Linked DNA regions of Exiguobacterium sibiricum 7-3. The protein of the gene in region 2 interacts with the protein of the main gene of each other region in a pairwise test. Links are inferred from orthologs where the notes say so. Each region holds a gene or a part of one and is shown on either strand. Other genes may lie near its edges.

Evidence for each region. Proteins that work in one complex are often made in the same cells at the same time.
Region 1: the proteins of P402_RS0105885 (region 2) and sufU interact in binary tests that used the Escherichia coli proteins (3 or more experiments, as listed by UniProt). The link is inferred for Exiguobacterium sibiricum 7-3 from one-to-one orthologs.

What each region holds. Positions count from the first base shown.
Region 1 is NZ_KK211190.1:724,187-728,504, reverse strand. The notes cover bases 219-3,200. They hold sufU (Fe-S cluster assembly sulfur transfer protein SufU), read right to left. Parts: upstream 1,936-3,200; coding sequence 1,501-1,935; downstream 219-1,500. Other genes in these bases: sufD (Fe-S cluster assembly protein SufD), read right to left, coding at 3,150-3,200; P402_RS0104630 (cysteine desulfurase), read right to left, coding at 1,925-3,148; sufB (Fe-S cluster assembly protein SufB), read right to left, coding at 219-1,468. In the rest of the region: more of sufB, read right to left, coding at 71-218; more of sufD, read right to left, coding at 3,201-4,318. UniProt on the Escherichia coli protein: A scaffold on which IscS assembles Fe-S clusters. Exists as 2 interconverting forms, a structured (S) and disordered (D) form. The D-state is the preferred substrate for IscS.
Region 2 is NZ_KK211190.1:985,379-990,198, forward strand. The notes cover bases 883-3,734. They hold P402_RS0105885 (cysteine desulfurase family protein), read left to right. Parts: upstream 883-1,669; coding sequence 1,670-2,800; downstream 2,801-3,734. Other genes in these bases: P402_RS0105875 (replication-associated recombination protein A), read right to left, coding at 883-1,185; cymR (cysteine metabolism transcriptional regulator CymR), read left to right, coding at 1,249-1,656; mnmA (tRNA 2-thiouridine(34) synthase MnmA), read left to right, coding at 2,813-3,734. In the rest of the region: more of P402_RS0105875, read right to left, coding at 1-882; more of mnmA, read left to right, coding at 3,735-3,937; P402_RS0105895 (tetratricopeptide repeat protein), read left to right, coding at 3,951-4,607; P402_RS0105900 (VOC family protein), read right to left, coding at 4,658-4,820. UniProt on the Escherichia coli protein: Master enzyme that delivers sulfur to a number of partners involved in Fe-S cluster assembly, tRNA modification or cofactor biosynthesis. Catalyzes the removal of elemental sulfur from cysteine to produce alanine.

The DNA.
Region 1 (4,318 bases), 260 kb from region 2 along the record:
TCAATCCTTTACCCGTTTTTAGCTGTTCACGAAAAAAACTCCCTCATCTGTTGATGAGAGAGTTGAAAAATTATCCGATTGAACCTTCCATCTCGAACTTGATGAGACGGTTCATTTCGACCGCATATTCCATCGGCAATTCTTTTGTGAACGGCTCGATGAAGCCCATGACGATCATTTCCGTTGCTTCTTCTTGTGAAATCCCGCGGCTCATCAAGTAGAACAATTGCTCTTCTGAGACCTTCGACACCTTCGCTTCGTGTTCAAGCGAAATGTTATCGTTGAGAATTTCGTTGTACGGAATCGTATCTGATGTCGACTGGTTGTCCATGATCAACGTGTCACATTCGATGTTCGAACGTGCGCCGGTCGCTTTACGACCAAAGTGGACAATTCCACGGTACGTTACTTTCCCACCGTGTTTTGAAATCGACTTCGAGACGATTGTCGACGACGTGTTTGGTGCAAGGTGAATCATCTTCGCGCCCGCATCTTGGTGTTGACCTTTACCCGCGATCGCGATTGATAATGTCATACCACGTGAACCTTCACCTTTTAAGATGACGGCTGGATATTTCATCGTCAATTTCGAACCGATGTTACCATCGACCCATTCCATCGTCGCGCCGGCTTCACAGATCGCACGTTTCGTAACGAGGTTGTAGACGTTGTTCGCCCAGTTTTGGATTGTCGTGTAACGGCAGTACGCGTTTTTGTTGATGAAGATCTCAACGACTGCTGAGTGAAGCGAGTTCGTCGTGTAGACCGGTGCCGTACATCCTTCGACGTAATGCACCGATGCTTCTTCGTCCACGATGATCAACGTCCGCTCGAATTGACCCATGTTTTCCGAGTTGATCCGGAAGTAGGCTTGAAGCGGCGTATCCATCTTGATGCCTTTTGGTACGTAGATGAATGATCCACCCGACCAGACCGCTGTGTTAAGAGCAGCGAACTTGTTATCCGTCGGCGGAATCAATTTACCGAAGTACTCACGGAATAAATCTTCGTTTTCTTTCAGTGCTGTATCCGTATCTTTGAAGACGATTCCTTGATCTTCAAGCTCACTCTTCATGTTGTGGTAAACCACTTCTGATTCATACTGTGCTGAAACACCTGCGAGGTATTTTTGCTCAGCTTCCGGGATTCCGAGTTTGTCAAACGTACGTTTGATTTCTTCCGGTACTTCATCCCATGATTTTTCAGCACGTTCTGATGGTTTAACATAGTACGTGATGTCATCAAAACGAAGATCTGATAGGTCGCCGCCCCATGCTGGCATTGATTGTTCGTTGAAAATCTTGAGTGATTTCAGACGGAAATCAAGCATCCATTGCGGTTCTTCCTTCATTTTCGAGATCGTCTCGACGACTTCTGTCGTCAAGCCGCGTCCAGAACGGAAGATCGAGATATCGCGATCGTGGAAACCATATTTATAATCGCCAATTTCAGGCATGTTCTTAGCCATGTTCGTTTCCTCCTCTTACTTACTGACCGAAGTTACTTCCCTTCTTCGACGCCGCGTTCGAGCGCCTTCCAGGCAAGTGTCGCACACTTGATTCGTGCCGGGAATTTCGTCACACCAGACAGTGCTTCCGCGTCTCCCAGATCAAATTTCTCATCGTCATAATCTTTTCCTTGAACCATCTCGGAAAAGACGTTGGCGAGTTGTAATGCTTCTTCGACTGTTTTTCCTTTGACGGCCTGTGTCATCATCGACGCAGACGCCATACTGATGGAACATCCTTCGCCGTCGAACTTCGCATCTTTGACGATATCGTCTTCGATTGCGAGTTGCAGACGGATTGTGTCGCCACATGTCGGATTGTTCATATCGATTGTCACACCACCGTCAATCGCACCACGATTGCGGGGCGTTTTATAGTGGTCCATGATCACTTGACGGTACAAGTGATCGAGATTGTTAAAATCCATGACTGAAATACTCCTTCGTTTGGCGAAGTCCTGTTACTAATGCATCTACTTCTTCCTTTGTATTATACAGGTAGAAGCTTGCTCGTGCCGTTGAACTGGCTCCAAGCCAGCGCATCAGCGGTTGCGCACAATGGTGACCGGCACGGACGGCGATGCCTTGCATATCGAGTACCGTCGCGACATCATGTGCGTGGACATCACCGAGATTAAAGGTGACGAGACCCACCCGTTCTTCCGGACCGTAAATCGTCAGTCCTTCGATGTCACGCATTTGTGCCATCGCGTACTGGGCAAGCTCACGTTCGTGGGCTTCGATGTTACTGAGTCCGATTTGTTCCAAGAAATCGATTGCTGCCGACAAGCCGACAGCTCCTGCGATGATCGGTGTTCCCGCTTCGAACCGGTACGGTGATGGTTTGAACGTCGACTCTTCAAGCCCGACGTAGTCAATCATCTCGCCTCCGAATTCGACCGGCTCCATCGCATTGAGTAATGCTTTTTTGCCGTACAGGACGCCGATACCGGTTGGTCCGCACATTTTATGTGCCGAAAACGCCAGGAAATCACAATCGAGATCCGTGACATCGATTTGTTGGTGCGGTGCACTTTGCGCTGCGTCGACGACCATGACGGCACCGACAGCGTGCGCAAGTTGTGTCACTTCTTTGATCGGATTGATCGTCCCGAGGACGTTCGAGACATGCGCCATCGCGACGACTTTCGTCTGATCGGAAATTTGTGCTTTGACCGCTTCAATCGTCACACGACCGTCCGCTGTCAAATCGACATATTTCAGTTTCGCTTTTTTCTTTTTCGCGACTTGTTGCCACGGAATCAAATTCGCATGGTGCTCCAGGTATGTGACGACAATCTCGTCCCCTTCTTCGACATGCTCCATTCCGTAACTCGACGCGACGATATTGATCGCCGTTGTCGTCCCGCGGGTAAAGATAATCTCTTCATGGTGTTGCGCCTTGATGAAACGACGTACGTTCTCACGCGCACCTTCGTACGCATCCGTCGCTCGTGTTCCGAGCGTATGGACGCCACGGTGCACATTCGAATGAACCGTCTTGTAGTAGTTGTCAATCGCCTCAATGACGACGAGCGGCTTTTGTGACGAAGCCGCACTATCTAAATAGACGAGTTTCCGGTCATTAACCTGTTGGTCAAGAATCGGAAACTGATTGCGGATGGATGCATCGATTCCCATATTAGTTTACTTTCCCTTCGATCACTTGAACGAGACGTTCTTTGACAGAGTCAATCGCGAGTTCTGAAACGACCGGTTGTAAGAAACCATGAACGACAAGACGTTCTGCTTCTTTACGTGATAAACCACGGCTCATCAAGTAGTAGAGTTGAAGTTCGTCGACACGGCCGACAGATGCCGCGTGTCCTGCCATGACATCATCTTCATCAATCAAGAGGATCGGGTTCGCGTCACCACGTGCCTTTTCAGACAACATGAGTACACGTTCCGTTTGGACACCGTTTGATTTTGAAGCGCCATGGTGAATCATCGATGTTCCGTTGAAGATCGATGTTGCCGAATCTTTTTGAACACCGTGAATCAAGATGAAACCTTCCGAACCTTTACCAAAATGGTCTGTCCGGACGTTGAAGTTTTGTTTTTGATCGCCACGACCAACCGTTACGGCTTTCGTGTCAGAGAACGAATCGTTACCGACGAGGTGTGTTTTCGTTTCTGTGATCGTGTTTCCGTCATTCATGTGACCGAGTGCCCATTCGAGTTTCGCGCCTTGTTTGACGACACCGCGACGGTTCATATATGTGACAGCACCTTTTGCCAGTGTATCGACACCACCAAAGAGGACTTTGGCGTTGTCTTCAACGAACACTTCCGTGACGACGTTGACGTTATGCGCTTCTTCGCCATACGACACGAAACTTTCGATATACGTCAGTTCGCTGTCCGCGTCAGCAATGATGATCGCATGGTGGTAAAGTGCACCACCCGCTTGCTCCAGCGTATAGATTGCTTGCATCGGAACCGTCAACTTCAAGCCTTTTGGTACATAAAGGAATGTACCGCCGTTCATGAGTGCCGCGTTGAGTGCTGCGAGACGGTCTTCATTGACGTTGACGCCTTCTGTCATGAAGTATTTCTCGATCAGTTCTGGGTGATGTTTCATTGCGTCTTCGAGTGTCGTGAAGATGACACCGTTCGCCGCTTCGCTGTTTTGCGCGTGAACGAGTTGTCCGTTGCGCGTGATCAGCATATGGTCACGGTTTTCACCGATCAATGTTTCGATATCCGGTGTCAGACCTGTTACTGTCTCAAGATCTGCTGTTCCCTCTGTGAAGTTCCAGCCACCGATTTTGATTTTTTCTACTTTTGGCAATGCGAGCGTTGGGGCAA
Region 2 (4,820 bases):
ATGTGGAAACTGGTGTGGGTACTGGTATTCGACACCATTACCAAGCGCTGCGGCACCGGCATGATGCGCATCCCGCAAATGCGGGGGAACCGGACCACCATCTGATCGACGAACGAGTTCAAGCGCCTGATCAATCGCGGTAATGACAGTGTTTGATTTCGGAGCCGTCGCGAGATACAAAACGGTCTCGGCGAGCGGAATCCGTGCCTCTGGGAAACCAATGTATTCGCAGGCCCGAGCACACGCATCGACGATCAGCAGAGCTTGCGGATCGGATAATCCGATATCTTCTGCCGCATGGACGTAGAGTCGACGGACGATGAAACGCGGGCTTTCCCCGGCTTCAATCATGACGGCAAGCCAGTAAAGGGCAGCGTCGGGGTCTGAGCCGCGAATCGATTTGATGAAGGCCGAGATGACATCATAATGCCGGTCTCCGTCTTTATCGTATTTCAACGCTTTTTGTTGAATCGATTCTTCGGCCACGGCAAGATCAATCGTGATTTCGCCGTCAATTTCCGGTGTTGTCAGAACTGCGAGTTCGAGTGCGTTGAGAAGCGCCCGGTAATCGCCATCCGAGAGCTTGACATAATGATCAACGGCTTCCTCGGTGACAGTGACCGGATACTTGCCGAGCCCACGGTCTACGTCTTTTAAAGTCCGGTTTAGGACAATTCGCAGATCGTCCGTCGTCGGTGTTTCAAACCGAAAAACGGTCGCCCGGGATAACAGGGCAGCATTGACTTCGAAGCTCGGGTTTTCCGTTGTCGCGCCGATCAGTGTAATCGTTCCGGCTTCAAGGGCAGGCAGTAAGGCGTCTTGTTGCATTTTATTGAAACGGTGGATTTCATCTAAAAATAAAATAGTTTTTTGTTGGTCAAACTGTAAACGGGATTCCGCTGCTTTTAAGACTTCGCGCAACTGATCAAGTTTTGCCGTGACGGCATTTAATTGTTCAAACGCCGATTTCGTATAACTTGAAATGACACGGGCAAGCGTCGTTTTTCCGGTTCCCGGTGGTCCGTAAAAAATAACGGTCCCAAGCCGGTCAGCGAGAATGGCCCGGCGTAACAAGGTCGATTCTCCGATTAAATGGCGTTGTCCAACGATTTCGTCCAGTGATTGAGGGCGCATCCGATTGGCAAGCGGCCCGGCCGGAGAATGTGATTCAAATAAATTAGCCATAGGTAGCGTTCCTTCTTTCAACTTTTAGCTACTACTATACTAGAAAGGATGTCTTTTCGCATGATGAAAATCTCGACAAAAGGACGTTATGGTCTGACAATCATGATTGCACTCGCCAAAGGAGGCGAGGCAAAGCCATTGTCTTTAAAGAAAATTGCGCAGATGTATGATCTGTCCGAGCACTACCTGGAGCAATTGATTGCTCCGCTCCGAAACGGCGGTCTCGTCAAAAGTGTCCGCGGAGCATATGGTGGATATAAATTAGGCCGTTCAGCCGAAGACATTACAGCAGGGGATATCATCCGTCTGCTCGAAGGTCCACTTGTCGTCGTCGAAGGCGATAACTGTGACGAAGTGACGAAACGGAAATTGTGGGATAAAATTCAAAGTGCCGTCGATCAAGTTCTGGATACGACGACATTAAAAGATTTAGCCGAAGAAGACGACACAGGTTATATGTTTTATATATGAGAGGTGAAAAACGATGATGTATTTTGATCACGCTGCAACGACGCCGATGCGGTCCGAAGTGTTGGACAAGATGACGCCTTACATGCTTGAGCAATTCGGGAATCCGTCAAGCGTCCACGCATTCGGACGAACAGGGCGGGCTGCGATTGATACGGCACGACGAATGATGGCAACGGAATTGAACGCAAAACCAACAGAAATCATCTTTACGAGCGGTGGCACGGAAGCAGATAACTATGCCATCATCGGTGCTGCCATGCAGTACCAGTCGAAAGGCCGTCATGTCATCACGACACGGTTTGAGCACCATGCCGTGCTCCATGCCTTCGAGGAACTGGAGAGACGGGGATTTGACGTGACGTATCTCGAAATTCCTGAGTCCGGTATCGTGACGGAAGAAGCCTTACGTGCGGCTGTTCGGCCGGATACAATTTTAGTATCCATCATGTTCGGAAATAACGAAGTCGGAACGGTCCAGCCGATTGCGGCATGCGGTCGCTTCTTGCGGGAACAACAGATTGTGTTCCATACGGATGCCGTTCAGGTATTTGCGAAGTCACCGATCGATGTGGAAGCGATGCACATCGATTTGTTGTCGGCATCGAGTCATAAAATCAATGGGCCAAAAGGCGTCGGATTGTTATATGTCCGTTCTGCTATCAAGTTAGCTCCTCAATCGTATGGAGGGGAACAGGAACGGAAGCGTCGTGCCGGAACCGAAAACGTCGCCGGCATCGTCGGGTTTGCGGAAGCAGTCCGGTTGACGGCAAAGGAACGGGAGAAGCAGGCTGAACAGTACCAACTGTTACGGACGACCTTGCTCGAACGGCTTCGAACTTCAACGATTGAGTTTGAAGTCAACGGGGCAGAAGGCTTGCCACAAGTCATTAACCTGTATTTCCCGAATGTCGAAATTGAACCATTTTTAATTATGCTCGATATGCGTGGGATTGCCGTTTCAAGCGGAAGTGCCTGTACGGCAGGATCGGTTGAGCCATCGCATGTCTTGTCAGCGATGTATGGTGAAAATCAGCGGACGAAACAATCGGTCCGGATCAGCTTTGGGCGGGGAAATGATGAGGCACAAGTCGAACTGCTCGCACAAGGCCTGATAGATGTCGTAAAATCGTTTCAGAACAATTAAGAGGTGAAAACAATGAACACACGCGCAAAAGCACCGGAGGAAACAACGGTCGTCGTCGGGATGTCCGGCGGTGTTGATTCTTCCGTTACGGCTTATTTATTAAAAGAACAAGGATACAACGTCATCGGGATTTTTATGAAGAACTGGGACGATACAGATGAAAACGGATTTTGTACGGCAACGGAAGATTACGAAGATGTCATCGCCGTCGCCAATCAAATCGGCATTCCGTATTACGCAGTCAATTTCGAAAAAGAGTACTGGGACAAAGTCTTTACGTATTTCTTGGATGAATATAAACTCGGTCGGACACCGAATCCGGATGTCATGTGTAATAAAGAAATTAAATTCAAAGCATTTCTTGACCATGCGATGCGCCTAGGAGCAGACTTTGTTGCGACGGGGCATTATGCTCGTGCCGTGTACGAAGACGGCGAGCATAAATTATTGCGCGGCGTCGATACAAATAAGGATCAAACGTATTTCCTGAACCAACTGTCACAGGATCAAATCGCTAAAGCGATGTTCCCAATCGGACACATGGAAAAATCAGAAGTGCGGAAAATCGCGGAAGAAGCGAACCTTGCGACAGCGAAGAAAAAAGACTCGACCGGCATTTGTTTCATCGGGGAACGAAACTTCAAACAGTTCCTCAGTCAGTATCTGCCGGCGCAACCGGGTGAAATGCGGACACTCGACGGCAAAACGATGGGGCGTCATGACGGTCTGATGTACTACACGATGGGACAACGTCATGGTCTTGGAATTGGTGGAGACGGAGAACCGTGGTTCGTCGTCGGGAAAAACTTAAAAGAGAATATCTTATTCGTTGAGCAAGGATTCCATAATGAATTGCTTTATTCAGAAGGACTGTATGCGTCTGACATCAGCTGGACGGCAACGATGCCGGTCGGAACAGAATTCCGTTGTACGGCGAAGTTCCGTTACCGTCAAACGGATACACCTGTGACGGTTCGTATCCTTGACGGCGGACGTTTAGACGTCGCGTTCGACGAACGGCAACGGGCGATTACCCCCGGACAAGCTGTCGTTTTCTATGACGGCGACGTCTGTCTCGGTGGGGCGACGATTGATGATGCGTACAAAGCAGGTCAAGCATTAACGTATCTTGCGTAAGGGAGAGAGTGAAATGAACTACAATGAAGTCGGGTTCCGACACCTGGAGTCCGGTAATTATGAATTGGCGGCACAAGCTTTTAATGATGCCATCGAAGAACAACCAAATGATCCGACAGGTTACGTCAATTTAGGGACATTGCTCCAATCGATGGACGATGCTGATCGGGCAATCCTGTTTTACGACAAGGCACTGACGATTGATTCGACGTTTGCCAGTGCTCATTATGCCAAAGGGGCATTGTATTTCTCGGCAGATTTATTAGTTGAAGCAGAAGAATCGTTGCGTCTTGCCTTATTACACGGACTCGATGACGCTGACCTTCATTTCATGCTCGGTCTGACGTATCAAAAGCTGGGCGATCCGGTTCGGGGAATTCCACGTCTGAAGCAAGCGACGGAACTGAATGGGGTGGATGTTGAAATCGCCTTCCAGTACGGTCTTGCCCTTGCTCAGAACGAACAGATTGAAGAAGCGGCTGAAATCTTCGAACAAGTATTATTGCTGGAAGAGACACATACGGATGCCCGTTATAACTATGCCATCGCACTGGCCTTTTTAGGTCAGCAGGAAGCGTGTTATACGGAACTTGAAACCGTTCTTGCCTATCAGCCGAACCATACGCTGGCGAAGGATGCGAAAGCGAAGATGGATGCCTTGTTGAACTAAAAAAAAGCGTTGCGACCGATGAACATATCGGTTTCGCAACGCTTTTTTAGTTAATGACCAACTTCACGTACGATCCGTAACGGTGGACCGGAAAAGTCTTCATACGCTTCGTCCATGTTTTTAGTGTACAGTTCGATAACATTTTGTTCCGTATCTTTAAAATAAGCGGAGTATTCCTTGTCATTTGATGTCTGCTGCTCATCCCATTCACGA